One region of the Inediibacterium massiliense genome, then DNA from elsewhere that is predicted to be linked to it. Evidence: riboswitches for the same ligand, from Rfam matches in the RefSeq annotation. Region 1 holds a riboswitch; each other region holds the start of a gene.

The links. A riboswitch is a leader RNA that binds a small molecule or an ion and turns the genes downstream of it on or off. The one in region 1 is predicted to bind cobalamin.
Region 2: linked by a shared signal. The riboswitch ahead of BN2409_RS11095 (nucleotide-binding protein) and the one ahead of BN2409_RS03400 (DUF2292 domain-containing protein) in region 1 are both predicted to bind cobalamin.
Region 3: linked by a shared signal. The riboswitch ahead of BN2409_RS05285 (NEAT domain-containing protein) and the one ahead of BN2409_RS03400 (DUF2292 domain-containing protein) in region 1 are both predicted to bind cobalamin.
Region 4: linked by a shared signal. The riboswitch ahead of BN2409_RS09795 (FecCD family ABC transporter permease) and the one ahead of BN2409_RS03400 (DUF2292 domain-containing protein) in region 1 are both predicted to bind cobalamin.

Annotation. Positions count from the first base shown of each region.
Region 1 covers NZ_LN876585.1:103,798-112,070, forward strand. The annotation lists gene BN2409_RS03395 (S-layer homology domain-containing protein) at 1-1,301, shown strand, start outside; cobalamin riboswitch at 1,353-1,527, shown strand; gene BN2409_RS03400 (DUF2292 domain-containing protein) at 1,681-1,833, shown strand; gene BN2409_RS03405 (hypothetical protein) at 2,224-2,703, shown strand; gene BN2409_RS03410 (prenyltransferase/squalene oxidase repeat-containing protein) at 2,750-7,624, shown strand; gene BN2409_RS03415 (S-layer homology domain-containing protein) at 7,685-8,273, shown strand, end outside.
Region 2 covers NZ_LN876587.1:538,564-546,836, reverse strand. The annotation lists gene BN2409_RS11110 (ABC transporter substrate-binding protein) at 1-456, opposite strand, end outside; gene BN2409_RS11105 (nitrogenase component 1) at 478-1,686, opposite strand; gene BN2409_RS11100 (nitrogenase component 1) at 1,686-2,492, opposite strand; gene BN2409_RS11095 (nucleotide-binding protein) at 2,489-3,328, opposite strand; cobalamin riboswitch at 3,560-3,747, opposite strand; gene BN2409_RS17850 (IS3 family transposase) at 3,831-4,007, opposite strand; gene BN2409_RS11085 (LAGLIDADG family homing endonuclease) at 4,475-4,882, shown strand; RNA gene ssrA (transfer-messenger RNA) at 5,205-5,541, opposite strand; gene smpB (SsrA-binding protein SmpB) at 5,556-6,023, opposite strand; gene BN2409_RS17550 (TrkA C-terminal domain-containing protein) at 6,089-6,451, opposite strand; gene BN2409_RS17545 (hypothetical protein) at 6,444-6,788, opposite strand; gene BN2409_RS11065 (Cof-type HAD-IIB family hydrolase) at 6,828-7,646, opposite strand; gene rnr (ribonuclease R) at 7,713-8,273, opposite strand, start outside.
Region 3 covers NZ_LN876586.1:306,075-314,347, forward strand. The annotation lists gene proS (proline--tRNA ligase) at 1-1,380, shown strand, start outside; cobalamin riboswitch at 1,607-1,796, shown strand; gene BN2409_RS05285 (NEAT domain-containing protein) at 2,230-7,344, shown strand; gene BN2409_RS05290 (NEAT domain-containing protein) at 7,334-7,939, shown strand; gene isdE (heme ABC transporter substrate-binding protein IsdE) at 8,048-8,273, shown strand, end outside.
Region 4 covers NZ_LN876587.1:255,162-263,434, reverse strand. The annotation lists gene BN2409_RS17715 (sirohydrochlorin cobaltochelatase) at 16-1,746, opposite strand; gene BN2409_RS09800 (ABC transporter ATP-binding protein) at 1,780-2,541, opposite strand; gene BN2409_RS09795 (FecCD family ABC transporter permease) at 2,553-3,611, opposite strand; cobalamin riboswitch at 3,732-3,908, opposite strand; gene BN2409_RS09790 (ABC transporter ATP-binding protein) at 4,072-4,920, shown strand; gene BN2409_RS09785 (ABC transporter permease) at 4,921-5,652, shown strand; gene BN2409_RS09780 (cobalt-factor II C(20)-methyltransferase) at 5,956-6,651, shown strand; gene BN2409_RS09775 (enoyl-ACP reductase FabI) at 6,704-7,471, opposite strand; gene BN2409_RS09770 (peptidoglycan D,D-transpeptidase FtsI family protein) at 7,485-8,273, opposite strand, start outside.

The sequences.
Region 1 (8,273 bases):
AAAATGGATTAAGATCAGGAGTGAATACAGATTTTCAAAGAACGATTATTGCTGTATGTGCTTCTGGAAAAGAACCAAGAAATTTTGGAGGAAAAAATTTAGTAGAAATTGAAAAAAATACTATGCTTCCAAATGGACATTTTGCAGATAGTGTAATGGATAATGAAACAGGAAAGCCTGTAGGAGAAGATTTAGTCAATGCTCATATCTTTGGAATTATTGCAATGCATTGTGCAGGAGAGCCTATTCCCAATAGAGACAAATGTCTTTCTTGGTTAGAAGGACAACAAAATTTAGATGGGGGATTTACCTTTGATGTAAAAAAATTTGATGATCCAGAGGATTATAAATTGGTGGAATCAGATGTAGATATGACTGCAGGAGCACTTATGGCATTTGCTATATTAGGAGAAGATGAAAAAAATCCTCATGTAAAAAAAGCATTAGATTTTTTACATAATAAACAATTAGATAATGGAGGATTTGAGTCTTGGGGAACAGTAAATCCAGAAAGTTGTGCATGGGCAATTCAAGCCATAACTTTATTAGGACAAGATCCTATGGGACCCGAGTGGACGAAAAAATCTGGAGGAAATCCTGTAAGTGCTCTTTTAACATTTCAAATCAAAGATGGAAGCTTTGTACATGTACTAGAGGAAGAAGATTTACCAGTTTATAGTAATGGCATGTCTACAGAACAAGCTTTATATGGTTTGGCTGATGCATATAATAAAAAAGCCGCTTATGACTTGCTTCATGAAAAATATAGATCTACTGCTGAAAAAAATTTATTTTCTGATTTAAAGGATTCAGATTTTGCTTTTAAAGAAATTATGGATTTAGTTTATAATTATGTATTATCAGGATATGAAGATGGAACATTTAAACCTAAAAAGAATGTTACAAGAGCAGAAGCTGCTACTTTATTAATCAATACTTTAAATTTAAAGAAAGAAAAAGAAAATTATACAGGATCTATTAAATTTATAGATGTAGATGAAAATCATTGGGCAAGCAAAGCTATTGGACTTTGTGATCAAAAAGGATACATCAAAGGAACAGGAGAAAATACTTTTGCTTCAACTGAAAGTATTACAGGAGAACAACTTGCAGTTATCTTGGTAAAAGCCAAAGGTTTAGAAGGAGAAGTAAAAAATATAGATGCAAATGGACAAAGCTGGTCTTATCCTTATGTAAAAATAGCAAAGGATCAAGGATTACTATATGAAGGGTTTAAAGAAAATGAACCTGTAAATAGAGCACAAATATCATGGAGTTTATCAAAAATAAAGAATAAATAGATTGACAAAAATAATAAATGCTATACTATTAAAATATAAGGGAATATTATAAAAAAATGTAAAATATTAGGTTGAATTGAAGATTAATAGGGAATTAGGTGAAAATCCTAAACGGTCCGGCCACTGTAAGTGAGGAGCTATATTTCATATACCACTGGGAAACTGGGAAGGGAAAGAAAAGCTATGATTCACAAGTCAGGAGACCTGCCTAATATTTTGTAGAGATCCTTCCGAAGAAAGGAGAAATACACACATGTATAGAATATTGAAAAATATTATCTATGGTGTAAATCTCTATCTGATAATGAAGATAGAGATTTTTAAATTAAGACCCGCTTGATCCTCCTATTTTAAAATATATAAATAGGAGGGAGTTAAGATGAGTCAAAATGATATGATGATGAGTATAAATGCTAAGGAAAAAAAGTTAATTGAATTAATCAGAAAAATTGGATATGGAGAAGTAAAGGTAATTATACAAGATGGATATCCTATAAGAATTGAAGAAGTAAAGAGATCTATAAAACTATAATAGAATTATTCTATATTTTAGTACAGGTTTTTACAGCTTTATACATTATATATTTAGGTTCTTCTATAGGACATGAAAAGGAATGATTCACAAGTCAAAATAACTGTCTGAATATTCAGTGATACTTACAAGAAAAGGCGCTATACAAAATATAGAATAAATATGACATATTTTGTAGAAACCTACCCAAAGAAAGTGGGTTTTTGTAGTATCTAAGTAAAAGCTGACCAGAAAACTGGAGGCATCACTTAAAAATAGTGATGCCTTTTTTGTATATAAAATCTTTTTAAGATTTTATATAAATTTTATGAAAATTGGGGTGATGAAGTTGTGATATAGAAGATGAGATTTCTATAGAGATTAAATTTTAATAATGAAAGGAAGGGTATTATGTGTACAAAAAATTTTAAAAAGATAGTATGTTTTTTAGCTGTATTTACTATGGTATTTGCAGGTTATAGCTTTAATTTCAGTGGAGTGGCAAGTGCACAAGGTAATAAAAGTACAGTAGAAGCAACAATAGAAATCAATCCGCCAGAAATATATCCAGATGAAGAGGTAGAGTTGACAATAAAAGCACCAAAATATGCAAATTCAAGTGCATTTAATCTTTATCTATTAAATGAAGAGGGAGATATTATAAAACAAGGAAATAGACCAGTACAATTTGCAGGAGTAAAGTTTGACAAAGATGGAAATGGACTATTGTCAGTAGGAGCTCCATGGGATCCATTAACAAACAAATTAAACTTTGGTGAATCAGCTGGATACTATACATTGCAACCAGGGAAATACTATTTAGGTATAGGAGATAGATCAAAAATAGATGATGAAGGAGTAATTGCAAAAGCATTGCTTACAGTAAAATAAGCATACTAGAACTATTATTTACAGTAAAATTGAAAGGAAGGATATTATGAAGCAACAATTTAAAAAACTATTATCATACTTAATAGTTTTTGCTATGGTATTTACTACTGCAGGCTTTGAATGTATGAGCTTTATGCCGTCCTATGCACAAGAAGAAGATCAAGTAGTGCAAGATGATGAACAAAATGAAGAAGCTACAGAAACAATTGTAAATAATCAAGAAGAAATAAAAGATGAAGAAATAAAAGATGAAAGTGTAACAGATGAAGAAGTAAAGGTAGAAGAAAATAAAGAAGAACAAGAAGAAATAGAAATAATACAAGAAAAAACAGAAGTAGAAGAAATACTAGAATCAGAAGAAAAATTACTGCAATTAGAAGAAAAAGAACCAGTACAAGAAAATAAAAAAGAAGAAGCAATAAAAGTAAAAGAAGTTCAAAAAACAGAATCAATAACAGAGAAAAAAGAAGCAACAGTAAAATCATCAGAAAAAGCAACTATAGAAATCAATCCATCAGAAATATATCCAGGTGGAGAATTAATGTTAAAAATAAAAGCAGCAGAATGTGCAAATTCAAGTAGCTACAATTTATACTTAGTAGATGAAAATAATGAAATAGTAAAGGAACGTAATAGACCAGTACAATATGCAGGAATAAACTTTGATAGTGAAGGAAATGGAAGATTTACTTATAAAGGGGAAAGCAACAAAATAAAATTTGATGAAACATCCCAATTAAATCCAGGAGTACATTATTTAGGAATAGCAGATAGATATGATTGGGAAGTCATTGCAAGTGAAAAATTCACAGTAAAAGAAGAAGAACCAGAAGATAAAAGTACAGCAGAATTAGACAAAGCAGAAGTAGCACTAGGAGAAAGTGTGAGGGTAGATGTACATATAGCAAATTGGAAATCAGTAACTCCTCAACCTTGGCCACAATATGATTATCAAGTAAACTTGTATAAAGATGGAAAAATGATTAAGGGTTTAGGTGGAGGAAAATCAGAGGATACAGATGAAAAAGGAAACGGTAGCTGTACATTTAAAATACCTGAAGATATAGAAACTGGAGAATATACAATAAACATAAATATAGTGAGATGCGATACGCAAGAAATAGAAATACCAGTGATAGTAAGCGAAACAAAATCAGAAGAAGCTACTATATCGATAAATCAAAAAGTAGTAGCCTTAGATGGGAAACTAGAAGTAAATGTAAAAGCTCAAGAATATAAAAATTATAATGAAGGTGATGTATATATATATATATTATTTAGTGATGGTAGGACTCACCTAAATCTTACTAGAGTAGATTTTGATAGCGAAGGAAAAGGAACTTTTAGATATTTTGACAATGAAACAATTATAGATTTATCGAAAAAATCAAGTGTTGCAAAACGTTGTAATGTAGGAGAAGATTATTATATTGGGTTAGTAAAAGGGGTAGGTACTGACAGTGTGGTTCTTGCTAAAACACCAATTCAGTTTATTGCTGCAGGAGTGGATAAGATCCCACCAAAGTTAACTATAAAAGGGATAGACAATGAGACAGTAAAAACAGAAGAAATAACCTTTACAGTTTTAGCAGAAGATGATGTGGATGGAATCGTTGAGCCAAAAGTAACAGCAACAAGCAATCAAACAAAAATTGAATTAGTCAGTGAAAAAAATGGGATATATACATACAAAGCTACATTGATAGAAGGAAACAATATAATAACTATAGAAGCCGCAGATCAATCAGAAAATAAAGCATCCAAACAATATTTTGTTAACTATGCAAATCCAGAGAACGATAAAATAAAAATTATAGTAAATGGATTAAAAGATCATCAAGAAGTAACAGAAAAAGAAATAAGCTTTATGGTTTTTGCTAAAAATGGAAGAGATGAAAAGATAGAAGATAAGATTGTAAAAGTAAATGAAATAGAAATACAAGAAAAAAATAATCAATATACAGCTTCTTTAAAAGAAGGAGCAAATATTATTGAATTATATGCAAAAGACGATAAAGGAAATAAAGCTCATGAGACAATTCATATTACATATAAGAAAGTAGATCTACAAAATCCTGAAGATTTACCTAAAATAAGTGTAAAAGGAATAGAAGATTATCAAGTTGTTTATAATCAAGAAACTATATCTATAACAATTGATGCAAAAGATAAAGAAGGAAATCTTTTAGAACCAAAAGTCTTTGTAAAAAATGGAATGACACTTGGAGGTGGAATCCCTACTCCAACAGAAAATACAAATCCAATAGAAGAAATAGAAAAGCAAGAAGATGGGTCTTATATGATTACATTTCATAAAGATCCAGAAAATGAGGCTGGAATCAATGAAATAAAAGAAGTAATGGTAGAAGCAACAGATGAACAAGGTAGAAAAGGAAAAATAAGCAAAAAAGTTTTATACAATGGCTCTGGAACAGTAGTATTTACAGAAACAAGAGAAATCATCAAAAAAGATAATAATGATGAAAATAAGGATCAAGAAATAACTATATATATAGGTACGAAATTTGATAATTTAAAAGACGCAGAATATATACTAGGAATAGAAAAATTAGGTGGAGGATATTATTGGACTCCAGGCAAAGATGGTCAAAAGCCTGGTGAAGGCAGTAAGCAGATGACTAAGGAAGGAAAGCTTGTAAATGGAAAAGCAGTAGAGAAATTAACTATATTAAAAGAGATAGAGCCTGGAGAGTATTGGATAAACTTTTATTTTAAAGAGGATCAATCTAATGCAAATATAAATTTCAAAGTAAATCAAGAAACAGATACAATTCCACCAGTAATAAAAACTGCATTTAGAGACATAGGAGATCTTAAACCTGGTGATGAATGTGAAGTACATAGTAATTATATTATTATGAAAGCTACGGCTTACGATTTAACAGATGGAAATGTAGATGTAACTGTTATGTTAAATGGAGAAAAGGTTGAAAGAATAGAGCCAGTAGCATACTGCAGATACAGATTAGACCTTGTTGAAGGAACAAATAAAATAGTCATTACAACTAAAGACCAAGCAGGAAATAGCTCTACAGTAGAATATACAATTGTTAATACAAAAGATAATTTAAATAAAATCAAATTAAACAAATATAGAGTAGATGCAGGAAATAATTTAGAAGTTCTATTTGAAATGAAAGATTATGCAGAAAATGAAACAGACTTAATTTTATACAATTGTGATATGGATTATTATCACAAAGCACCTAGAGAATTTTATACGGACCAAGGTTTACCTGAAGTTTATGCATTCCAACCATATAAAGTAAAGGCTAAGTTGGATTCAGATGGAAAACTTCATATGGATTACAAGATTCTTGAGAATGTAAGAAGTGGATACTATATGATAGAATGTGGGTTTGGAGGATCTATATATAGAACACCAGTATTCTATGTAGCAGGTAACGAACCGGATATTATACCTCCAGAAATATATGTACGAGGTATAGAAGATGGTTTTGTATACAATGATCAAGAAGTTGAATTTTCTGTTATTGCAAATGATGCAAGAGAAGGAAAAGTAACTCCAGTAGTGAAAGTAAATGAGAAAGAAATACAAACAAAAGAAGAAGGAAACTATGTAGCAAATTTAATTGATGGAGACAATATCATAGAAATTACAGCAAAGGATTCAAAAGGAAATATATCTACAAAAACACTTATAATAGAATATGTAGAAGTAGATATAAATGATCAATATATTATTAAAGTAAGAGAAGCAATTAAAAAAACAGGCGCATATTTAAAAGATCATGGAACATATAGTTCTGACTGGAAGGTTGTAGGTATTGCCAATGCAGGAAAGGCTGTTCAAAAAGACTATTTAGAAGAAGTTGCTAAATGGGCAAAAGAAAATAATTGTACTTCTGATAAAGTAACAGATTACGAAAGAATGGCTCTAGGAGTTTCCGCAGCAGGTGGAGATGCAAGAAATGTAGGTGGATATAATTTAATTGATAAAATCTATAATTATGATGAACAAGGAGAAATTTATTTTCAAGGGTTAAATGGTGTGATTTATGCATTGATTGCCATGGATACAAACAGATATTTTGTTCCTAATACGGCTACTTATACAAGAGAAAAATTAGTGGACTATGTACTTAAAAAACAAAATAGCGATGGTGGATGGGATTTATACATGAGTGGAAATAGCGATGTAGATATTACATCTATGACACTTATTAGTTTAGCGCCTTATCACAATCGACAAGATGTAAAAGATGCAGTAGAGAAGGCTACAAATTGGTTATCAAAAGTACAAAGAATAGACAATGGAGGATTTGATTCTTGGGGTTCAGAAGATAATAGTGAAAGTGTTTCACAAACTATTATAGGACTTTGTGCAAATGGAATTGATCCAACAAATGAAAAATTTACAAAGAAAGGCAATACTTTAATAGATGCATTATTAAGCTTTGCTCAAGAAGATGGAACATTCCTTCATATTCAACCAGGTGCTGGAGAAGTTGGAAACACAGGAATGGCAACGGAACAAGCATATCAAGCCTTACTTGCTTATGATAAATTTGTAAAAATGGGAAAAAATTCAAAGGAAGGAAAAGCATCCATATATTATTTTGGAGAAAAGCTTGCAGATGCAAAAGGATTAATTATGGGATTAGATCAAAATGATCAAAAAATAAGCAAGATTTATGTTGAAAATTTAGGAGACAAAGAACAAGATGTATTATTGATTATAGGAACCTATGATGAAGAAAATAGAATGGTGAGAAGTGAAAAAGTAAGAGACAAAATACAAGTAAAAGAAAATAAAGTAATCTATAAAGAGTACTCTGTACCAGAGGGAAAAAACTATACAGTGAAAGTATTTTTATGGGATAGCTTAGAAGGACAAAATCCATTAAAAGCACATCCAATAACATTAAAGGTAAGTTGATTCATTTTCTCTGCCCATAACAATGGGCAGAGAATCTAAATATAGAAAGGATGTGGGATCATGAAGTTAAATAAAAAGCTAAATTTATTACTCATATTTGTTTTATTATTATCATTTATAATACCTTCTTATGCAAATAATGTAGATATTGAATATTTAGGAAAATCTAAAGTTACAATTCAAGGAACTTCTGATTATACACAAAAGCCAGCAACATTGACTGTTTATGATCGAGATCAATCTGTTTATGAATATCAAAATTTTACAGATATACATGGTAAATATAGTTTTACTATTACAGTAGATGGAGGAAAATTATATACAGGGAAAGTTAAAATTGAAGGAGAAGTACAGGAATTTTCTTTTGCTACAAAGGGAGAAAAAGAATATCAATTTGGAGAAGAAGTAAAGCCTTCTAATGATTCAATTTTATTTTTCCAAGATGGAATTTATTTGAATTTAAAAAATTCAGATATTCAAGAGAATTCAAGAGTTCAAATTAATGAAAAAAATATTAGTGTTAGTAATGGACTTAAAAAAGCAGGAAAAACAGTAGAATTAAAATTTAAAGGCATAAGCCTAGATAAAATATTTGAAATTGGGATTTCCACAGATAGTGCAAATAAAGATAAAGTGTCATTATATGCTT
Region 2 (8,273 bases), on a different contig from region 1:
TACAATCATAGCATCTAATTTGAGTTTTCCGCTTTCTTCCATGTGAATTGTAAAGTCTTTACCCACAAAATCAGTAGAGGCATTACTTAATTTAGGTTCCATAGTCTTTAAAATACACTTTTCGTAAGATGTTTTTGCTGTAGGATGCATCCCGACAATTCTATCACCAGACCCATCTACAGCGTATACAATAGATGTCCATGGAATTGGCACAACCGCAATTTTTTCTACATTTTTTTTCAATTTAACTTCTTTACCAGTAGTATCTGTTATTGTTACTTTTTCTTCATTGTTGTTAGTATTTGTATTTGCAGTGTCATCTACCTTCTGATCTGACGAATTAGCTGTTTCAGCATCTCCTGTTTTTTGTTCTGTTGAACATCCCCCTAAAGTAAATAGAGTAACAATCAAAATTATTACAAACAGGTTTTTCAAAAATCTGTTTCTTATTTTCATATCACATTTCTCCTTTTTTATTTAAATCCTTGGATTTAGATATTTTTTAAAATAGCCAAATCCAGTTTTTCCAATGTATTCATATTCCATGCTTGTAAACTCTCTACCGCTTAAACCTATATGAGGGAACGGTATAAAAAGCTTTTTTTCCTCCTCTCTAATAAAATTTCTATATAATGGATCTGCAATGATAATATCAGCTTCCTTTATATATCTCATTATGTTTTCTTCATCTTCTACAAATATCACTTGCGAGAACAACTCTTCATTGTAAATCCTTCTGGCTTTTCTAGTAGAATTAAAATTTGATATTGCTTTCACTTTGCTGATTCCAAAATCTCCCCTCAAACATTTGTAAACCCCAATGCAAGTCAATGGTTCTCCAATCACTAAAACACTTTTATCAAGATATTTATGAGAATTCGCTAATTCCAATACTGGGCTTATAGATTCTTCGATTCTAGATCTATCAATATTAAGTTGAGTTTCAATTAATCTGAATACTCTTGATATTCCATTTAATCCTATAGGCAGATCCATTAAAAAAGGAATCTGAAACTCTTCTTTAAAATATTCACCAACACCCATTCCTTCTGGTGTTATCACAAGATTAATTGCTGCTTTAGTTGCCTCTGTGATGCTTTTTAAAGACCGCTCTGCAAAAAATGTCACTTTCAATCCCATGTTTTCTAGTGATTCCACCAACTCATCTAAATGATATTTATAGCCCAAGGAAAGCGGCGAATAGCCTATCACATTCACATGTTTTGGATTCGTAACTGCCACCTTAGAAAATCGTTTAGCAAGCTGTAATAAACCTTCATAAATTCCAATATTATAGCTTTCGAATCCATTCGTATCAAAAACAATTACAGGTTTATTCGTTTTTTTCTCAAGCTTTTCAGCAATTTTTTGAAAATCAACATTTGTAATATTAGAAACTGGTGTTCCAATAATTGAAATAAATTCTACCCTTGGATTATTTGTAACGAGCAATTCAACTTCTTTTAAAAATCTATCTTCCACACCCATAATGACATCAATATCGCTCAGATTAGTTTTATAAAAAAACATATCATTAGGACTTCTAATCTCATCCACTTCAACAATAGGATGAATACATCCACTTGGAGTATACAATATATTCAATGAATTTAATTCAAATAGCATTGAACAAACACCAGAATAGTCACTCGTTAAAGGAGGAATACTGTTCCATATTTTATTCATTATCTCTCCTCCTTATTTTTAATCGCATTATTAAATTCTTGCTCAGAACACTCTATTGAAATACTAGCGTAGGGAATTTTGAAACGCTCTTTTAGATATTTAGCTAGATTGATTCCAAATTTATCAGTAACAATACTAAAAGTTGCTTTGCTTAAATTTTTAAAGTCACTAAAAGAATTGCACGCTATGAATTCCTGAATTTTGAAATATCCTTTATTTTTTAACAATGTTTTTAATTGACATTGCTCAATTAATTTTTCTTCTCCAAGAATATTAATAATGGGATTTTCGATGTTTTTTCCATCAATGTTATTGTCAAGATAAGTATCCAATATCTCTGTAAAGATCAAACTTAGTCTTTCTTTTGGTGTTATCCGCCTTTTAGAAAGTGGTCCTCTTTTAAAAAGTTTCACTGGAATGCTATGGCTTCTTTGTATAGACTTTAAAATACTGTCAAAGTCACTTCCTATAAGCATATCACTACATGAAATATAAACAATCACAGCTTTAACTTTTCGATCATTATGATCTATAATTTCTCTTAGTGCCATCTCTGCCACATCTAAATGCTGAGATGATGCTAAGTCATTTTGGCTCATCGTCTGAAGATATAACCTTTGATTTTGCTTCTTTCTTAAAGCTCTAAAATAGAGAACTCTTAAGCATGATTCTGGTCCTATGGCTAAAACATATATATCAGGAATACTCAATGCTAAATTAATAATTTCCATACAGCTTTTTTTATAAAAAACTTTACTTAAAAAATCATTACCATGATTTGTGTTTGAAATATTATTGATACTCATTTTTTTATCTCCATATGCAACATTTCTTTTCTAAATCGCTCTAATTCATCATCATCCATAGGACTTGGTACATTAACATTTTTATTGTTTTTGATAACATGAGCTAATCTTATAAAAATTTCGTAAGATTTTGATTCAGGTAATGTTTCTATGACTGTTTTTCCCATTAATTCAGATAAAACAATTTCATTAGTGTAGGGGATATTCTCCAAAACTTTAGTGTTTGTATTCTTTGAAAAGTTTTCTATTATATGAACTTTTGAATTCTCTGTTCTTTGATTATGAATAAGTCCACCAAAAATATTCTTTTCTTTATCTGAAAACCTACATACACTTTTTAGGATATTATTAGCAGCATATATAGACATAAATTCTGAGGATGATACAATATATACTTGATCAACATATTTTTCACGCATAGGGACTGCAAATCCACCACAAACAACATCACCTAACACATCATAAATAACAATATCCCATGACTTATTCAATATTCCTAGTGTATGTAATTCTTCAGTCATCGTTGTTATCCCCATACCTGCACAACCCATTCCAGCCTTTGGTCCACCTGCTTCTATGCATGCAACATTATTAAATCCATAATGCACAATATTTTTTTCTTCTATGCTTGTCCCCTTTTTTTGAATCACTTCCATCACTGTTGGAATCTTTTGCCCTGCCAAATTCCTTGTAGAATCACCTTTTGGGTCACAACCAATATGTAAGACCTTTAATCCAATTTTTGAAAAAGCAGCAGATAGATTAGTCGCTATAGTAGACTTACCAATTCCTCCTTTTCCGTAAAAAGCAATTTTTAATGTTTTATTATTTAACATAATTTCAACCTTCTCTTTTATTATTTTGCAAAACTTAAAACGAACATCACCACTTCTTGTATTTTGCTGAATTAAATAAAATAGATCTTTACTTACATTATCTCAATGTTTCTTTAAAAACATCAAAAAAGCCACCTTATCTCATAGATAAGTGGCTTTAATCTACAATGAAATCATAATAGTAATAGTACAAGTACACTTCATTTTGCAACCCCTATCATCCGTAAAGTTATTAGCAAATTAATACAGGCAGGTCTTCTGACTTAAGCTTCAACACTATTTATACCTTCCCACCTTATTAAGGCAGTGGCTAAACATAAATAGCTCCACTATTACAGCGGCGGGACCGTGCAGGATTTTCACCTATCTTCCCAATTATCCATAAACTTCTTTTATGGACCTGTATCATAAATATTCAATTCATATTTCCTAATTATATATGATTCTAATATGTTTGTCTATAAGTCAATTGTTCTGGTTAAGCAAAATGTAACATTATGTGCTAGTTTTGATTTCCATACCTAGCCTCAAAGGGTGTCTTTCCTTGATTATGAGTATGTGGTCTCAAAAAATTATACCATTCGTAAACATAGTCATTAACAGCTTCATCAAGAAGCTCGTCAGTATCAAAACGATATTGCTTAATAAGTTCATTTTTACATGTATTGAATCTTTCCATTATGCTTTAAAGAAAGAAGAAATACATCATCATAAATATTATGGTTTCAAAATAGCTAGCAGAGCAATCTTTGAATATATTGAATCTTGGTACACTATAAATTCAATTGATTATATGACCCCTCAATCAGTATATGAAGCTGCTTTGAGAGTAGCATAAATAGTTAAACTTTCTGTGTCTATTCTATTGACATAAGTCCAAACTTAATGTCTTCTTTAAACATATTCATCAAATTATGCTCCTTCCAAAGATGTTGAACTTTTTATCTAATAGTAATAGTATATTAGTTTCGAACTATTATTTCAATTAAAACTGTTTTCCAAAAAACCGCCGTCACTTATGATACAATTCCCCTTTTCTAATACTAAAAGCTTAACTAAGTCTATTAAATATTTATAAATCTAATACATATTTTCAATCAATTAATATCAAACTAATATTAGAACATACGTTTGGAGGTTTTCTGCATGTTGGACTGTGAAAAATCTTATATCGCTGGTATTATCGATGGAGAAGGAAGTATCATGCTCATTAAATTTCACAAAAATCAATTTCCATCTCCCTGCATTACTATTGCTTCTACTACTTTAAATTTATTACAATGGATTCAAGAAAAATCTAAAGTAGGACATATTAAATCTAAAAAAAATTATAATCCTCAAAAACATAAAGACTCCTATACCTATATTGCTAAATACGAAGATGCCATCTATTTATTAAAAGCAATAGAACCTTATCTTATTATCCCAGAAAAGAAATTAAAAGCTAGAATGATTATTTATGAATACAAACAAGTAACGCCTAGAAATGGAAAATATTCACAAGAACTTCTTGAGCAAAAAGAAGATTTTTATAAAAGATTTGTTTCTATATAACAAAATAAGCATAAAATTACTAAATTAGTAATTTTATGCTTATTTTTTATTGGTGGAGGCGAGGGGACACTATATTCCATTGTTGTCCAATGGCGCTGACTATATCTTGAAGTTATATATTTAAAACTTCTCTGGCGTATTATAAAAGTCTTAATATAGTTTATGACTTCTATCCTAGTACATCCTATAGGATGCCTATAAGTCGATACAGAGCTGTTGGATTTCTCCACATACCCCTCGGTATTGCCGTCGTCTTTACGTTACGGTTTCACCGATTAAGCCAGATTTTCACTTATAGTTCACACTATAAGGCGACTCTTTTTGAATCGAACCCCTGTCCGAAAGTCCTTCACAAACAGATTCTCCGAGTGCAGTCATTGTTTTGATTTCTCGTCGCAAGATTCGCCCAATGACAGGCTAACCTCTTGACCAGTCCCAATTAGTCTGCTATTGGATCGAGACACCTCCAAGGCAGTTCCCCACTTGGTTGACGCCCTAGTCTAAGCCGTGGGTAACTTAGGTAGGACGAGCTGCGCTATTAGGCAGCTAATGCGTAATTATCGTTTGCGTTTATCTTTAATTCCCCAGTTTTTTAAGGCGGACCCCAAGGAAAAACCTCCACTCGCTACTGCAGGCTCCAAACCCCCGTCGAGACCTGTACGCCCCCATGTCATTAATACTCTTTTTGCCTTTGTCTTAACTCTTGTTGAATCCTTCTATTGGCTTCTTTTTGAGCAATATCAGATCTTTTGTCATACAATTTCTTTCCTTTTGCAACAGCAAGCTCTAATTTTACAAGTCCTCTAGAATTAATATACACTTTAAGAGGAACTAAAGTCAATCCCTTTTGAGTTGTATATCCTAATAACTTGTTGATTTCTCTTTTGTGCAAAAGAAGTTTTCTTGTTCTTGTAGGATCAACATTGTAGATATTTCCCTGTTCATAAGGACTAATATGCATATGATGGACAAATATTTCTCCATGATCTATTTCTGCATAACTATCTTTTAAATTGATTCTTCCCATTCGAATAGACTTTACTTCTGTTCCTGTCAATTCAATGCCAGCTTCGTAAGTCTCTTCAATAAAATAGTCATGTCTTGCTTTTTTATTATTTGCAACTAATTTACCTTGTCCCATGCAAACACCTACTTTATATTGATCTTAAGATACAAATATAATGTTAACATAAAAAATATATACTGTCAAGCATTGAGATTCTCACTAGCTTGCTCTAATACAAGTTCTTTAATGTTATCAATTTGTCCATATAAAATTACTTTGTCTCCTTCTTGAAAAACAAATTTGCTACTTGGAAAATGTACAATATGAGAGCCTCGATCTACATTGAGTACTTGAATATATTTTTCTTTTAGTCCTGAATCTTCTAATGCCACATGAATCAATTTGTTATTTTCCTCTAGTACAAATTCTACTACACCATATTCTTCATTGAGTTTTAAAACCTCTTCTACTGTTTTATATTTTTTATTTCTCTCCATTTGTATAGAAAGCTTTTTTTCAATAACAGTTTCCATTTTATGTAATACCCATTTATTTCTAGACAAAAATAATATAAAAAAAACCAATTCCTATAATTCCTAACACTCCATATAAAAATCTTTCACCTCTAGTAATAGCATTGACAATCCCCATGATAAGACCTATTAAGGTAGCTGTTCCTACATAGCTTATGAGCATTAAAAGTTCTGCAATTTTCCTTCTTGTTGGATGCTGAGTAATCAATTCTGCTTCCTTTGTAGTAAAACCAGTTCCTGTAATAATAGATATGACTTGAAATCTTGCTTTTTCCATCTCAAGTCCTGTAATCTTTAAGGCAATGGCTAAAATCTCTACAAAAACAAGAAGTACTAAAATAATGAGAACGACATACAATATGCCCAAATAAATCTCCCCTTTTTTATCTCTTTCTACATATATATGCTACAAAACAAATTTATATAAAGCTTTTGCTACCCCATCTTCATCATTTGTAGAAGTTACATAATCAGCACTTTTTTTTACAATTTCTTCAGAATTCCCCATGGCTACCCCTAATCCTGCATAAGTAAGCATGCTAATATCATTTTCATTATCTCCAAAGGATATAATTTCTTCTTGTTTTACTCCTAAAGATTTTGCCAATTGTTCAATAGCATTTCCTTTTGAAACTCCTTTGTTCATCACTTCAATGTTATTATACCATGATTTACTTATTTCAAGAGTCTGTATACTCTCTAATTCTTTTCTAGCTTCTCTTAAAACATTTTGGTCATCACTCATTAAAGACATCTTATAAATTTTTTCATCATGATTTTGAATATACTGATAGCCATCTTGAATGACTTCTATACGCACACGATCTTCTTCTTTTAATGTTTTATTCCATTCAGAATATTTTAAAGAACTATAAGCTAACTTTTCTGTAAAAAATGTATCTTCATTATAAAACTGATAATATAGTCCATATTTTTTGCAAATCTCTATGACATTTAAAACATCTTCTTTTTTCATATAACTTTCATATAAAATCTCATCGTTCTTTAGATCTTTTACAATAGCACCATTACAAGCAATAATAGGTGTTACAACATCTAAATATTTTGCATAAACCTTTGCTGAAGTATAAATTCTTCCTGTAGCAATAGCTATATGAATATTTTGATCTATTAATTTTTGAAATGCTCTTTTATTTTCTTCTGAAACTATATTTTTACTATTAAGTAAAGTTCCATCCATATCACTCACAATTAGTTTGTACATTGCAATCTTCCTTTCCTGCTATTCTTTAAAAAAGAAGATACATATGTATCTTCTTTTTTTATTGTACTACTGAATAAGAGTAAAATCAATTTCTCGTTGAGCTATATCCGCTCTTGTAACTTTTATTTTTACTTCATCTCCTATTCGATAAGTCTTCTTTGTTCTTTCTCCTCTAAATAAATGATTTTCTTCATCATAAATATAATAATCATCTACTAATGAACTAATTCTTACTAATCCTTCAATAGTATTTTCAAGCTCTATAAACATACCAAAAGATACTACACTGCTAATAATCCCTTCAAATATTTCTCCTACATGATGAGTCATATATTCTGTTTTCTTTAAATCATCTGTTTCTCTTTCTGCTTCAATAGCAATTCTTTCTCTTTCAGAAGAAATATCAGATGCATTTTCTACAATTCCTTTTAATTTTTTAATTCTCTTTCCATTTAGATCTCCTGATAGTGATTCCTTTATAATACGATGAATCTGAAGATCTGGATATCTTCTAATAGGAGATGTAAAGTGGCAATAGTTCTCTGCTGCAAGTCCAAAATGTCCTGTATTTTGTGGTGAATATCTAGCCTTTTTTAGAGATCTTAACATAATAGTATTAACAATTCT
Region 3 (8,273 bases), on a different contig from region 1:
TGGTATACAGATGTAATTTTAAAAACAGATTTAGTAGATTATTCACCTGTAAAAGGATTTATGGTTATTAAACCTTATGGATATGCAATATGGGAAAACATTCAAAAATATATGGACAAAAGATTTAAAGATACTGGACATAAAAATATGTATTTTCCATTACTTATTCCTGAAAGTCTTTTAAAAAAAGAAGAGGAGCATGTAGAAGGATTTGCACCAGAGGTTGCGTGGGTTACTCATGGAGGAAAAGAGGAATTAGCAGAAAGACTTTGTGTAAGACCTACTTCAGAGACTATTATTTGTTCTATGTACTCAAAATGGCTTAATTCTTATAGAGAACTTCCATATCTTTACAATCAATGGTGTAGTGTAGTCAGATGGGAAAAAGCAACAAGACCATTTTTAAGAACCTCAGAGTTTTTATGGCAAGAAGGACATACCCTTCATGAAACTTATGAGGAAGCTCAACAAGAAACTTTGCAAATGCTTAATATTTATAGAGAAACGGCGGAAGATTTACTTGCTATGCCTGTTGTAACAGGAAGAAAAAGTGAAAAAGAAAAATTTGCAGGAGCTTATGCAACTTATACAATGGAAGCTTTGATGCATGATGGGAAAGCATTACAAGCAGGAACTTCTCATAATTTAGGACAACATTTTACAAAAGCTTTTGATATTACTTATCTTGGAAGAAATGGTGAGATGGAACATCCTTATCATACATCATGGGGAGTATCTACAAGATTAATAGGTGGAATCATCATGGTACATGGAGACAATAGAGGTCTTGTATTACCTCCAAGAGTAGCTCCTATTCAAGTTGTTATCGTCCCTATTGCACAACATAAAGAAGGCGTATTAGATAAAGCATATGAGCTTAAGAAAGGGTTAGGAGACGAAATAAGAATTGAAATTGATGATAATGAAAACTACTCACCTGGATGGAAATTTAATGAGTGGGAAATGAAAGGGGTTCCAATTCGTATAGAAATAGGGCCAAGAGATATAGAAAATAATCAAGTAATGATTTTTAGAAGAGATACATTAGAGAAAGAAGCTGTTTCTATGGATCATTTAAAGGAAACAGTAGAAAAATTATTAGATGATATTCATAACAATCTTTTAGAAAAAGCGAGAAAGCATAGAGATGAAAAAACTTATTATGTAGAAAGCTTTGAAGATTTTAAAGAAAAAATGGATAAAGAGCCTGGATTTGCAAAAGCTATGTGGTGCGGAGAAAAAGAATGCGAAGAAAATGTAAAAGCACAGACAAGTGCTACTATTAGATGTATTCCTTTTGAGCAAGAAAATTTAGGACACAAATGTCATTTCTGTGGAAAAGAAGCAAAACATATGGTTTATGTAGCAAAAGCATATTAACTTTAGGATAAAACACCTGTTAGAGAAATCTAACAGGTGTTTTATTTTATGGGATTGATAATTTTGTATCTAAATATTTATATTTGCTATCATGATTTTGTATATATTTGTAATATTTTAAATGATGATGTAAAAAATGTAATATATTGGTTGAAAAATAATGACATATGGTATAAACTAGTAAAGTCAGATAAGTTTATAAACTTGAATGATACTGTTATAAAAAACTAAATAATTGTTTTTAGGTTCTTTGATATAAAATTCAAAGATGAAAAGGGAATTAGGTGAAAATCCTAAACGGTCCGGCCACTGTAAGTGGGAAGTACTTCTTTTATATGTCACTGGGAAACTGCTGGGAAGACAAAGAAAAACGATGATCCATAAGTCAGGAGACCTGCCTAAAAATTGTAGCATATGACCTTCCGAGAAAAGGATAGATGCAAGATAAAATATGTCTTATATATCATTACTTATCAATATAGAAGTGTGGATATAAGTCTATATTGTATGTTTAGAATAAAAAGTCTTGATCTTTTGTGGAGGTCAAGACTTTTTTATTTTTATAAGTGTTAAAAAATGAAAAAAGTGATAAATATGATGATCAATCATCCCTTAGATGAATTTTAAAAAAGGAAAGGAGAGATTTTATGTAAAAAATGAAGGAGATATATAAATAAAATATCAAATGAAAAAGTATGTGATTAGAAATAGCATTGATAGATATTGATTTTAATAAGATTATAAACATACTTATATTTTTAAAATCATAAGTAACTGAAAGCAGAATTATAAAATAAAACTAGGGGATGAATTATGATTTAAATAAAATGTAAAAAAAGGAGAGACATTATGAATATTTTTAAAGACATTCATAGGCGAATTAGTATTTTGTTAATAATGGTTTTGATTATAGGAGGAATACCTCAAGCTTCAATAGCTATTTCCGATGAAGAGAGTGTATCTATACAAGAAGTAAGCAGTGTAGATAAAGAAGAAAAGAGTCAGGATAAGACAGACCATGAAGTATCAGATGAATCTGATGAAGATGTACAAACTATAGAAAATAATAAAGAAAAGCAAGATATAGAGGATATAGATAAAAAATCAGATGATGGAATAGAGGTAACCGCAGAAAATGATAATGATGATGTAAAAGAAGAAAATGAAATAAAATCAGATCAAGATATAGAAGAAGTTATAGACGATACCCAAGAAAAACAAGATACAATTCATATAGAAAAAGAATCAGAGGAGACGGAAACAGAATCTAAAGAAAAAAATGATAAAGAGATCAAAGAAGACAGCAAAATAGAAATAGATGCAGAAACTTTAAAAAGTGAAGATCAAAAGCAAGAACAAGAAGATCAAGAAAGTTTAGATAAAAATCAAGTAAAAATAGAAAATAAAATGGAGGAAAAACAAGAGGAAGAAAACTTAGAACCAAAACCAGAACCAGAAAAACCAATTATAGAACTAAATAAAAATGGAACATATGAAGTAGAAGTAAAAGGATTACAAGAAAAAGAAGATAAAGAATCTATAGCAGGAGCTTATCTAGGAGAGAAAGCAAAAATCCAAGTCAAAGATTCAAAGAAATATATGATTTTGTTATTAAAGAGAAGTGACTGGATGAGCAATATAAAAATAAGTGTAGGTGGACAAGAAGTAAAACATGAAGCAAAAGTGATTAATAAAAATGAAGAAGAAGAAACAGAAAGTAGCATAAAATTTGAAATACCAAATTTAGAATCAGAAATTCAATTTAGTATGAATGTAGAACCAATGGGAAATATGCCAGCAATTTTTAGAGTAGTGCCCAATAAAGATACATTAAAATTTATGAAAGAAGATATAGATGAAGAAAAACCAGAACCAAAACCAGAGAAACCAAGTATAGAATTAGATAAAAATGGAACATATGAAGTAGAAGTAAAAGGATTACAAGAAAAAGAAGATAAAGAATCTATAGCAGGAGCTTATCTAGGAGAGAAAGCAAAAATCCAAGTCAAAGATTCAAAGAAATATATGATTTTGTTATTAAAGAGAAGTGACTGGATGAGCAATATAAAAATAAGTGTAGGTGGACAAGAAGTAAAACATGAAGCAAAAGTGATTAATCAAAATGAAGAAGGAGAAACAGAAAGTAGTATAAAATTTGAGATACCCAATTTAGAATCAGAAATTCAATTTAGTATGAATGTAGAACCAATGGGAAATATGCCAGCAATTTTTAGAGTAGTACCAAATAAAGATACATTAAAATTCATGAAAGAAGATATAGATGAAGAGAAACCAGAACCAAAACCAGAAGAACCAAATGTAGATATTAGTAAAAATGGAACATATGAAGGAAATGTAAAAGTACTTCAAAAAGAAAATAATGAACTATCAGATACTTTAGATTGGCTGTTAGCAGATCAAGGGAAATTACAAATTATAGATGGTAAAAAATACGTTGAAATTGCAATATTTAAGTCTGAAGGTATAAAGATAGGAAAAATAGCTGTAGATGGAAAAGAAGTAAAGTATACACAACGAACAGGTAAGATAAAAACTGACGATTATTTATTCATAAAATATGAAGTTCCAAGTATAGATTCTGAGATGATTATGACTATACCAATACATTATGAACCATGGAATTTAGAAGGTAGAATAGTATTTGACAAAAATACATTACATTTAATTGAAGAATCCAAAGATGAAGAAAAGCCAGAACCAAAACCAGAAAAACCAAGTATAGAATTAGACAAAAATGGAACATATGAAGTAGAAGTAAAAGGATTACAAGAAAAAGAAGATAAAGAATCTATAGCAGGAGCTTATCTAGGAGAGAAAGCAAAAATCGAAGTAAAAGATTCAAAGAAATATATGATTTTGTTATTAAAGAGAAGTGACTGGATGAGCAATATAAAAATAAGTGTAGGTGGACAAGAAGTAAAACATGAAGAGACAATTGTTAATAAAAATGAAGAAGGAGAAACAGAAAGTAGTATAAAATTTGAGATACCAAATTTAGAATCAGAAATTCAATTTAGTATGAATGTAGAACCAATGGGAAATATGCCAGCAATTTTTAGAGTAGTACCAAATAAAGATACATTAAAATTTATTAAAGAAGATATAGAAGAAGAAAAGCCAGAACCAGAAAAACCGGATACAAAACCAGAAAAACCAAGTACAGAATTAAACAAAAACGGAATCTATGAAGTAGAAGTAAAAGGATTAAAAGAAGATGTAGATGAAGAATCTAGAGCAGGAAAATATTTAGGAGAAAAAGCAGAAATTCAAGTAAAAGATGCAAAAAAATATATGATTGTTCAATTGAATCAAAGAAATATAATGAACAACATACAAGTAAGTGTAGATGGCAAAGTAGTAAAACATGAAGAAAAAATAAATGAAAGTAAAGAAACAGAAAGCAATGTAAAATTTGAAATACCAAGTTTAGATGTAGAAATAAAAATAAATATGAATGTGACACTAATGGGAAATAGGAGAACTGGATTTAGAATAGTACCTACTAAAGATACATTAAAGTTTATCAAAGAAGATATAGAAGAAGAAAAACCAGAAAAACCAGAAAAACCAAGTGTAGAATTAGACAAAAATGGAACATATGAAGTAGAAGTAAAAGGATTACAAGAAAAAGAAGATAAAGAATCTATAGCAGGAGCTTATGTAGGAGAGAAAGCAAAAATCCAAGTCAAAGATGCAAAGAAATATATGACATTGTTATTAAAGAGCAGTAACTGGATGAGTAATATAAGAATAAGTGTAGGTGGACAAGAAGTAAAACATGAAGCAAAAGTGATTAATAAAAATGAAGAAGGAGAAACAGAAAGTAGTATAAAATTTGAGATACCCAATTTAGAATCAGAAATTAAATTTAGTATGAATGTAAAACCAATGGGAAATATGCCAGCAATTTTTAGAGTAGTACCAAACAAAGACACATTAAAATTCATCAAAGAAGATACAGAAGAAGAAAAGCCAGAACCAAAACCAGAAAAGCCCAATACTGATCAACCAAAAGACAATGAACAAGTAATTGAAATTTCATTGGAAAAACCAATGGAATTACAAGTTACTGATCAATCTAAAAGAATAGTAATTCCTAAATTAACAGATGAAATCATTCAAAAAGGTCAACTTAATATTAATGTAGAAGATATAAAAAATGCAACGATTCAAGTACCTGTATCAGGAAATGAAAAGAAAGAAGTAAAACTTCCTAAAATAGCAATAGATTCAAATATAGCTCAAGTAGAAATACCAAAAGGCATTACAATAACCTCTGAAAATGGGAAATGGGATGGAACTATTAAAATGCCAACTCTTATAGAGAATGAAAATATATCTAATATTCAATTAGAAAGAGTAGTAGAAGTTGGTTTTGAAGATGGAAATTTAAACTTTGATCAACCAATAAGATTAGTGATGAAAGGTCAGGCAGGCAAAAAAGCAGGCTATTTAAAAGATGGACAACTTAAAGAAATTACAAATATACTTTCTCAAGATACTCAACAAGCAGCAAATCATATGCTGAGCAAAGATGCTAACAGACAAGAGGCTAAAATAGATGTAGGAAAAGATTTAGTAATTTGGACTAAGCATTTTACCAAATTTGTAGCTTATAAAGAATTAGACAGTAGTAATAATCCAGGAAATAATGGGGGTAGTAATGGAAACGGAGGTAAAAATGATAGCATTAATGAAAATGAAGATGGGATATATGGAGTAAAGATTAAAACTTTAAAAGAAAATGATGATTCAGAATCTATGGCGATTACATATTTAAGTGATGAAGCAATTTATGAAGTGAAGAATGGGAAAAAATATATAAAATTTGTTTTAATTCACAGTGATTGGATGAAAGATAAAGAAGTATTTGTAGATGGCAAAAAAGTAAACTATACCCTTACAACTATCAAAGAATATGATGAAAAAAATCAAGAAGGAAAAAACAAAATAGATAGTATGATTAAATTTGAAATTCCAAGTTTAGATTCAAAAATAGTGTGTAAAATGACTATTATGCCAATAGGTGATATCCGCGTAGCTTTTCGACTTGTCCCACAAAAGAATACACTTATAAAAAAAGATAGTGATGATATTAGTTATAACTCAAGAAAAGGACAAACCAATATAAATATAGAAATGGATAAAAACGGAATATATGGAGTGGATCTCAAACTTGTTAATGAAAAGGGCGAGGAAGTATCAGATTTAAAAGAATATATAGGACAAAAGGCTAATATTAAAGTGGAAGATTCAAAAAAATATATGAAAATGCTTTTAAAGAAAAGTGGACAAATGAAAAATATTGAAATAACAGTAGATGGCAATAAGGTAGAGCATAAGATTGAGGACATTAAAAAATATGAAGACGGAAAAATAGTGAGCACCATCCAATTTAAGATTAAAGACTTAGATTCAAAAATAAAATTACAAATGGATCTAGAGGGTAAAGAGAATAAAAAAGTTGTATTGGAGGTTCTTCCTCAAAAAGAAAGCGTCATAATTAAGGAAAAAGATGACTTTCAAGATGATATGAATGAATTTTCAAAGATCAATTTAGAGGAAGACGGTATATATGAAGCAGAAGTAGAAATATTAAAAGAAATTAATGATCATTCAGAAATGGTAAAACCGTATTTAAAAGACAATATAAGACTTAGAGTAGAAGATAAAAAAACATATATGACAGTATTTTTTGAAAAAAGTGAAGAAATAAAAGATCTTACAGCATTTGTGGACTGGTCAAGTGTAAAACATGAGTGGAAAGATACAGATCATAGTGAAGTAGAATTTGAGATACCAAATATAGATTCCAAATATAGATTTCATATGAATATAGACTCTATCAAAAATAAAAGACTTGAGTTTAGTATTATTCCAAAGAAAGAAACTTTTAAAGTGAAAGATCAAAAAAATAAAGGAGAGAGTCATGATGAAAAGTAAAGTGTTTAAAATCTGTACGATAACATTTGTAATAGGAGCTTTGTTGTTACCATCTACACAAGCTTTTGCTCAAAAGGGAAAGGTAAATAAAGTAAATACTACAAAAAAAACAGTACAAGTAAAAGAAAAGGAACCTTTAAAAATAGGAAAATATACTGTAAGTGCTGATGTACTTAAAATAAATGCAGATGAATTATCTATAGCAGGTCAATATATGGATCCACAGGCTGTTTTAGAGGTAACAAAAGATAAAAAAAAGAAAGAAAAAAAATATATAGAGTTAAAGCTTATAAGAAGTGATTGGATGAAAAATGTCAAAGTAACAGTGGATGGTAAAAATGTAGACCATACTAGTAAAGTAACAAAAACATACAAAGAAAAAAATGAAGAAGGAAAAAACAAAACAGATAGTACGATTCGATTTGAAATTCCAAAGCTAGATTCCAAAATTAAGCTAGGTATGACTGTGGTTCCTATGGGAAATGCAGATGTTGAATTTAGAGTACAATTACAAGATGATATTACAAAACTACAAGACAAAGCTGTAAATAAAAATACACCAAAGTCTAATAAAGTAGTGAAAAAGAAAAAATAGTAGATAGAAATTTATTAAAATAATCAGTTTTTGAATGATAACTCTGTTTTAAGCGAATTTATATTTTCTTAAAACGGAGTTTATTCATGGATATAGGGGGGATTATGAATGAAAAGAGTGGTAGCTATTATAATGGCGCTTATGATGAGTATGTTATTTGTTGGTTGTAGCGCAAAAGGGGCACAGGTAGATTCTAAAGAAACAGACTCCAAAAAAGAAGTAAGAATTGTGGCAGGAAGTGTAGCTGTAGCAGAGATGCTAGCAGAGCTAGATATAAAAATGGTGGCAAGACCCAGCACTCAATATGGTATATCTGATAAAATAAAGGATCTTC
Region 4 (8,273 bases), on a different contig from region 1:
TCATTATTCACAAATTTATTTTTCTATTGCTTCTTTTGCATGATTTACATAAATTTCTTGATATTTTGGATTTTCCCCTAATCCATGAAGATAAATATTTACTGTAAATCCTTCTTTTTTAAGAATTGTTTTCCAAGAATCATCTTCATCTCCTGCCATATCATTTTGTGCATGGTCTCCTGCTACTAACATGTATGGCATTAATGTTACTTCTTTGATATTATCTTTTTTCAATTTTTCAATAACACCTTCAAGCGTTGGATATCCTTCTACTGTTCCTACATAAACAGATAATTTTGCTTCATCAATTGCTAATTGAAGATTAGAATAACTTGCATTTCCTGAATGATTTGGACTTCCATGTCCCATAAGTACTACTGCTTGACCTTGTGATAATTTTGGAAGTTGGACTTTTAATGCTTCTACCGCTACTTTGTAATCTTCTGAAGTATTTAAAATAGGTGTTCCTACTGTTATTTTTTTGAAAGCTTTTTCATATGGTGCTACATCTCTTAATAGATCTGTGTATTCAGCTCCTGCAATCACATGTAATGGTTGTACGATTATTTCTTCAAAACCGTCTTCTTTCATTTTCTTTAAAGCCTCTTTTGGATTATCAATTTCAATTTTATCTCTTTCTTTTAATTTTTTAATGATAATCTCAGATGTAAATGCTCTTCTTACTTCATAATCAGGATATGCCTTTTTTATTTTTTCTTCTGTTGCATCAATCGTTACTTTTCTTGTATCTGCATAACTTGTTCCAAAACTTACTACAAGCATTCCTTTTTTACCTTCTTGCATATTTCCTTTTTCTTCATAAACTACAGGTTTTGGAATCTCAAATCCATTTCCTTCTATAGCTTCTTTTGTATGATTTACATAAATATCTTGATATCTTGGATTTTCTCCTAATCCATGAAGATATGTATCTACACTAAATCCTTCTTTTTTAAGAATTGTTTTCCAAGAATCATCTTCATCTCCTGCCATATCATTTTGTGCATGATCTCCTGCTACTAACATATATGGCATTAATGTTACTTCTTTAATCTTATCTCTTTTCAATTTTTTAATTACATTTTCTAGTGTTGGATATCCTTCTACTGTTCCTACATAAACAGGTAATTTTTGTTCATCAATAACCATTTGAAGATTAGAGTAACTTGCATTTCCTGCATGATTTGGACTTCCATGTCCCATAAGTACTACTGCATGTCCTTCTTTGTTTTGTGGAAGTTGTTCTTTTAAACCGTCTACTGCTATTTTATAATCCTCTGGAGTATATAAAATAGGTTTTCCAAGTGCTAGTTTTTTGAAAGTTCCATCATTAAATTTAGAAACTTCATCTACAATATCATTAAATTCTTCTCCTGCAATGACATGTAATGGTTGTACGATTACTTCTTCAAAACCATCTTTTTTCATTTTTTCAAGACCTTGTGCTAAAGTATCTACTTCTATTTTATCTCTTTCTTTTAATTTTTTGATAATAATATTAGATGTAAATGCTCTTCTTACTTCATAATCAGGAAAAGCCTTTTTTATTTTTTCTTCTACTGCATCAATAGTTACTTTTCTTGTGTCCTCATAGCTTGTTCCAAAGCTTGTAACTAAAATACCTTTTTTCACTTTATTACTCTCCTCTTTTGTTGTTTCTGTTGTAGTAGTTTTTCCACAGCCAGCAAAAACTCCTGCTACCATAAGTATTGCCATTAATAAACTTAAAATTTTAATTTTTTTCATATTCCCACTCCTTTACATATAATTTATTACTTTTTACATATTTGGAAGGACCACAAGTCCTTGTTCCCCAGTTTTTTTAACACATATTCCAAATAATTCTTTGATTAATTCAGGTTGAAAAACCTCCTTAGTCAACCCATATTCTACAACTTGTCCATTTTTAAGTGCCAATATATGATCACTAAAAAGATCTGTTAAATTCAAATCATGCATAATAGAAATTACTGTTAACCCCTTTTCTTTGATCATTTTCTTTAAAAGATTTAAAAACTTTATTGTATATTGAATATCCATATTAGAAAAAGCTTCATCTAAAAATAAAACTTTAGGTGTTTGAGCGAATGCTTTTGCCATCATCACTCTTTGTTTTTCTCCTCCACTTAAATGGGTGATGGGAATATGTGCAAACTGTAATGTTTGTGTACTCTCCATACTTTCATACACAATATCTAAATCTTCTTTTTTAAAATTTTTCATTCTTTCTTTAAAAGGGGTTCTTCCCATCATAACTATTTCCATACAAGTAAATGGAAATTTTATTTGTACATTTTGAGAAATGATAGCTATCTTTTGGCTTAATTCCTTTATATCATAATCTTTAATGTTTTTTTCTAAAAGAAAAATTTCTCCTTTATATTGGTCGAAATAACCATTCATTACATTCAAAAGGGTAGTTTTTCCAGAACCGTTTGGTCCAACAATTGTAGTCATTTTTCCTTTTTCAATATGAAAATCAATACCTTTTAAAACTTGTTTATTGTCATAGGAAAAAGATAAATTATTTATCTGATACATAACTATTCCCCCTATCTTAGGGATTTATTTCTCGTCATAAATATGTAGATAAAAAATGGTCCTCCTAATAAAGTAGTCAATACTCCAACAGGAATTTCCACATTCATAAGAGTTCTTGCACCCGTGTCTGCTAAAAGTAACAATTCTCCACCTAAAAGTGCGGACAAAGGAATCAAAATCCTATTATCTGATCCTACTATAAATCTTAACATATGAGGAACAATAAGTCCTACGAAACCAATCACACCACTTACAGATACACACACAGCAGTAATCAAAGATCCACAAATCAAAAATATTTTTTGAATTTTTTGAGTATCAATTCCTAATGCTTTTGCTTCCTTTTCACCTAAACACAAAAGATTTAAATCCTCTGAAAAATATATACATACCATCATACAAAATATAATAATTGGAACACTAATGATCACATGTTCCCAGTTTCTTGCAGCCAAGCTTCCCATAAGCCAATTGACAATAGCTGAAACATTTTCCCCTGCCATGCTTTTCAAAAGCTTAATTCCTGCAGATAAAATAGAACTTACAATAATCCCTGCAATAATTAAGTTGGTAGTACTTAAATAACCTTTTACTTTCGCAATGCTCATGACAATTCCTAGTGTTAAAAATGCTCCTATAAAAGCAAATACAGTTACAGAAACATGAAAAGAGTCTACAAATAAATTTAGATAAATTGCCATAGTAGCTCCAAAGGCTGCTCCTGAGGAAACCCCCATTGTATAAGAATCAGCTAATGGATTCATCAAAAGAGATTGAAAAACAACTCCAGAAACTGCCAAACCACTTCCTACTATGATAGCAATTAAAGCTCTTGGAATTCTTATATTCCACACAATTACTTCATAAGATTGTTCAATGTTTGTATACAGTTGCATATTTCCTGTGATTTTTCCAATAATAATTTTAACTACATCCATAGGATCTATAGATGCTTTTCCTAGATTAATCGAAAATAGAAAAGTACAAAATAATAAAATAATAAAAACAATGGCTACAACTTTTTCTTTATAACGTTTTTTTTGTAATATATGTATAAATTTATTTTCCATTTTTCCTCCAATCTTTCAGTTTTTTATGCATACAAAAAAGAGCTTTTGGAAAAGCTCTCGGATATACATAAAAATGGAATAACCATTTTCAAGCATATTCCACTTTCCCTCCGAAAGATGGATATTATTAAATATTAGGCAGGTCTCCTGGCTTAGCTTCATTTTACTTCTTTTCCTTCCCGGATTGATTCCAGTGGACACTCAAAGTTTCATCTGCTTTACAGTAGCGGGGGCTGCAGTGGCTTTTACCACTTTCTCTTTTCATTCTTTTTAGAAACCTAATATTAATTTATTCAGTTTTGATCATCTAAATTATACAGAATCATTTATGTTGTGTCAATGCGATTTGTCTTTTTTAATTGATATAAAATGTCATAAATTTATAATCTTATATTGATTAATTAATTTGATTCTGTTAGAGTTATAGGAGAATTTTATTCAAAGAAATGGGGCGAAGTCTGTGGACCACATCATTTCAATAAAAGATGTAACCAAAAAATATGAAAATTTTATTGCTGTGAATCATCTGAATCTAGATATTGAAAAGGGTAGTTTTTTAGGACTTTTAGGACCTAATGGAGCAGGAAAAACTACTTTAATCAAAATGCTTGTAGGTTTACTCAAGCCAAATAGTGGGAACATATACATTAAAAATCAAAAAATGTCTAGATCTAATTCCTTTTTAAAAAACACCATTGGAATTGTACCTCAGCATATTAATTTAGATAAAGAACTTTCTGTCAAAGAGAACCTTATCTTTGCTGCTAAGCTTTATAAATTAAAAGGAAAAGTAAGAGAAGAGAAAATAGAAAATCTTTTAGAGTTTTCTGATCTTAAAAATATCCAAAATAAAGCAGCTAAACATTTATCTGGAGGTATGCAAAGAAAACTAATGATTACAAAAGCTTTAATCAATGATCCTGAAATCTTATTTTTAGACGAACCTACTGTAGGAATTGATTTAAATACAAGAAGAAAAATATGGGACATGCTAAAGGGTATGAAAGATATGGGAAAAACGATTCTTCTGACTACTCATTATATTGAAGAAGCGGAATGTCTTTGTGATAAAATTGCTTTAATGGATCAAGGAAAAATATTTTATTGTAATACAAGTGAAAATTTAAAAGGAAACTTGGGCACTTTTACTGTAGAACATTTTAATGATCATAATATTACAGAATATAATTATTTTGATTCTTTAGACGAAGCAAAATTATATGCACATTCTCTTTGTGATGAATACATATTAAGAAATACAAATTTAGAAGATGTCTTTTATAATTTTACAAATAGGAAGGTAATATAGATGGAAATTTTGACAATACTATGGAGAGAGTTTGTTTTTTTTAAAAAAAGAGCCTTTAAAATTACTTCAGCTGCTGTCATAACCCCTCTTTTGTATCTTCTTGCATTTGGGTGGGGATTAGGCTCTAATGTGTCTATAGAAGGATTTAGCTATCTACATTATATTATTCCTGGTGTGATTGCTATGTCTACTATGCATACAAGCTTTAATGCCGTATCTTTAAGAATATCTGTAGCAAGACTGCATGAAAAAAGCTTTGAATATTATATGACTGCTCCTGTAAATATGTGTTTGCTTACTTTAGGATATGTACTTTCAGGAGCATTAAGAGGAATGTATGCAGGATTGATTATTTTAATCGTATCTTATATGTTTGGTGCTTATATTCATATCTCTTTTTCATTTTTATTTATATGTTTTCTAAATAGTATGTTATTTGCAGCTTTTGGATATTTTGCAGCCATGATCATTAATACTCACTATGATATGAATAGATTTACAAGTTTTATTATTACTCCTATGACTTTTTTATGTGGTACTTTCTTTTCTTTACAAAAAATGCCTCATATCATTAGAGGTTTTATTAATCTTCTTCCTCTTACCCATGCTATATCAGGTCTTAGAAATATAGCATTAAAAGGAGAGAGTAGTTTATTTTCTATCATGATTTTATCTTTATATTTTATAGTGTTTTACGCCTTAGGTGTTTATACAAGTTACAGAGAAATATAAAAAATTCGCATATTCCTTCGGAATTGCTCATGGCGCCAACGAAATTCTTTTATTTTATTCAGAATTTCCGTTGCTTAAAATTTGATGAAAATCTAACTTTCTAAAATTATCCACAATTTATTCATTTATATAATTTACTAAAGAATAAAAAGTCTTCTTTAGAAGATTTATAAGTCGACTTTTTTGAAATACATAACGAAAATTATAGACTGATCTATAAGCTTATTAAGTATATAATTTCCTATGTATTATAAATAATAGGAGGGGGGAAATGCAAATACTTAAATAGTATTTGCAAGCGATATGGCAAAATTTTATGGAATTGGTACAGGTCCTGGAGACAGCACATTAGTTACCATCAAAGCAGTAAAAACAATAGAAAAATTAGATCTTTTAGTTACACCAGAACCAAAAGAAGGAGGAGATAGTCTCGCTTTATCTATCGTAAAAGAATATATTCTTCCTACTACGGAAATTCGTCAAAGACATTTTCCTATGAATTTCAATGATGAAGAAAAAAATAAAGCTTGGCAAGAAATTGCTGATGAAATCGAAAAAGAAGTTAAAAATGGAAAAAATGTAGGATTTATTACTTTAGGTGATCCAATGCTTTATAGTACCTATGTATATATTTTGAATCTTTTAAAAGAAAATATAGAAATAGAAACGATTCCTGGAATTAGTGCTTTTTCTAATATTGCATCTAGTCAAAACTTTCCACTTGTCATGGATAGAGAAGCATTAGTCGTACTTCCTTGTACTGCTGATGAAGAAAAAATTGATTTTACTCTCCAACACTATAATTCTATTGTACTGATGAAAGTATATAAAAACTTTAAAGAAATTATTGAAAAACTAAAAAAATATAATTTAATTCAACATGCAATTTTAGTAAGCAATTCTTCTTTAGACAAAGAAGTGGTCTTTACAGATTTAGAAAATATTACACAAGAGCAAATTTCTTATTTCTCTACTATATTGATCAACAAAGAAAATTAACAATTAATATGCTCATAAAAAATGCAGGCTGATTACACTCAACCTGCATTTTTTAATATCCTAATATATTATATCCTCCATCTACATGAATAATTTCTCCTGTGATTCCACTACTTAAATGACTTGCTAAAAATACAGCTGTATTGGCTACTTCTTCTGTTGTTACCAATCTCTTTACAGGTACCTTTTCTTCAAATTCCTTTAACATCATATTAAAATCTCTAATTCCTTTTGCTGCTAATGTTTTAATAGGTCCTGCTGAAATCCCATTTACTCTTATATTATACATTCCTAAATCTGCTGCTAAATATTTGATACTCGCATCTAGTGAAGCTTTTGCAACTCCCATTACATTGTAGTTTTTTACAACTCTCTCTCCTCCTAAATAAGTAAGAGCCATAATACTTCCACCCTCATGCATAAGAGTCTTTGCATATCTAGACACAGCTACCAAAGAGTAAGAACTAATATCTTGTGCCATCTTGTATCCTTCTCTTGAAGTATCTATGTACATTCCTTCTAATTCTTCTTTTTTAGCATGAGCAATGGAATGTACAACTCCATGTAACACGTTCCATTTACTTTTTAATTTATCAAATGTATTCTTGATTTCTTCATCATTTGTAACATCACACGGCAGAAGATAAACATCCATATCTTCTGTTAATCTCTTTATTTTATCTAATACTTTCTCTCCTTGATAAGTAATACAAATATTTGCTCCTGATTCATAAAATGCTTTGGCAATAGCCCATCCAATACTTCTTTGGTTGGCAATCCCCATAATCACAATGTTTTTATCTTTTAATAATTGATACATTTATTTCTCCCCTTTATTTGAGTTTATTCAAGGCAGCAATCATTAAATCTCTTGCAATAGGTGCTGCACTTGACCCTCCAGTTGATCCAATATTTTCAAGTACTACTACTACACAGACATTTGGATCATCAGCTGGAGCAAATCCTACAAACCAAGCATGCTCCTTATCGGATTCATTCTCTGCAGTTCCTGTTTTTCCTGCAACTTTTATATTTCTAATTTTTGCTTTTTTTCCTGTTCCTTGATCTACTACATTTACCATCATATCTTTTATTTCTTGAGATGTCCACTCATCTGTCACACTTCCTAGAATTTGTGGACGAGCATTTTTAATGGTTCTTCCATCAGAACTAAGAATCTCTTTTACCAAATACGGCTTCATTATTTTTCCATCATTCGCAATCGCACTAGCCGCCATAACCATATTCAGTGGAGTCACTAAAATTTTACCTTGTCCAATAGCTGTAGCTCCTAATTCTGGTTTCGTTAGCATTTGTTTTGGAAATATAGAGTTTTTTGTTTTTAAATCAAAAGGAATTTTTTTATTAAACATATATTTTTCCGATGTTTTTTGTAATGTCTCTTCTCCTAACTCGAGTCCCATTCGAGCAAAAGCTATATTACAAGATACTCTCATAGCCTCTTTTAAATCAATTTTGCCATGAACATTTCCTCTATAGTCTCTTAATACATAACCATCAATATTCATACTTCCTCTACATTCAAAATGTTTACTAATATCATTTTCCATCGCTGCCGTCGCAGTAATAATTTTAAATACAGATCCTGGAGTATAAAGCCC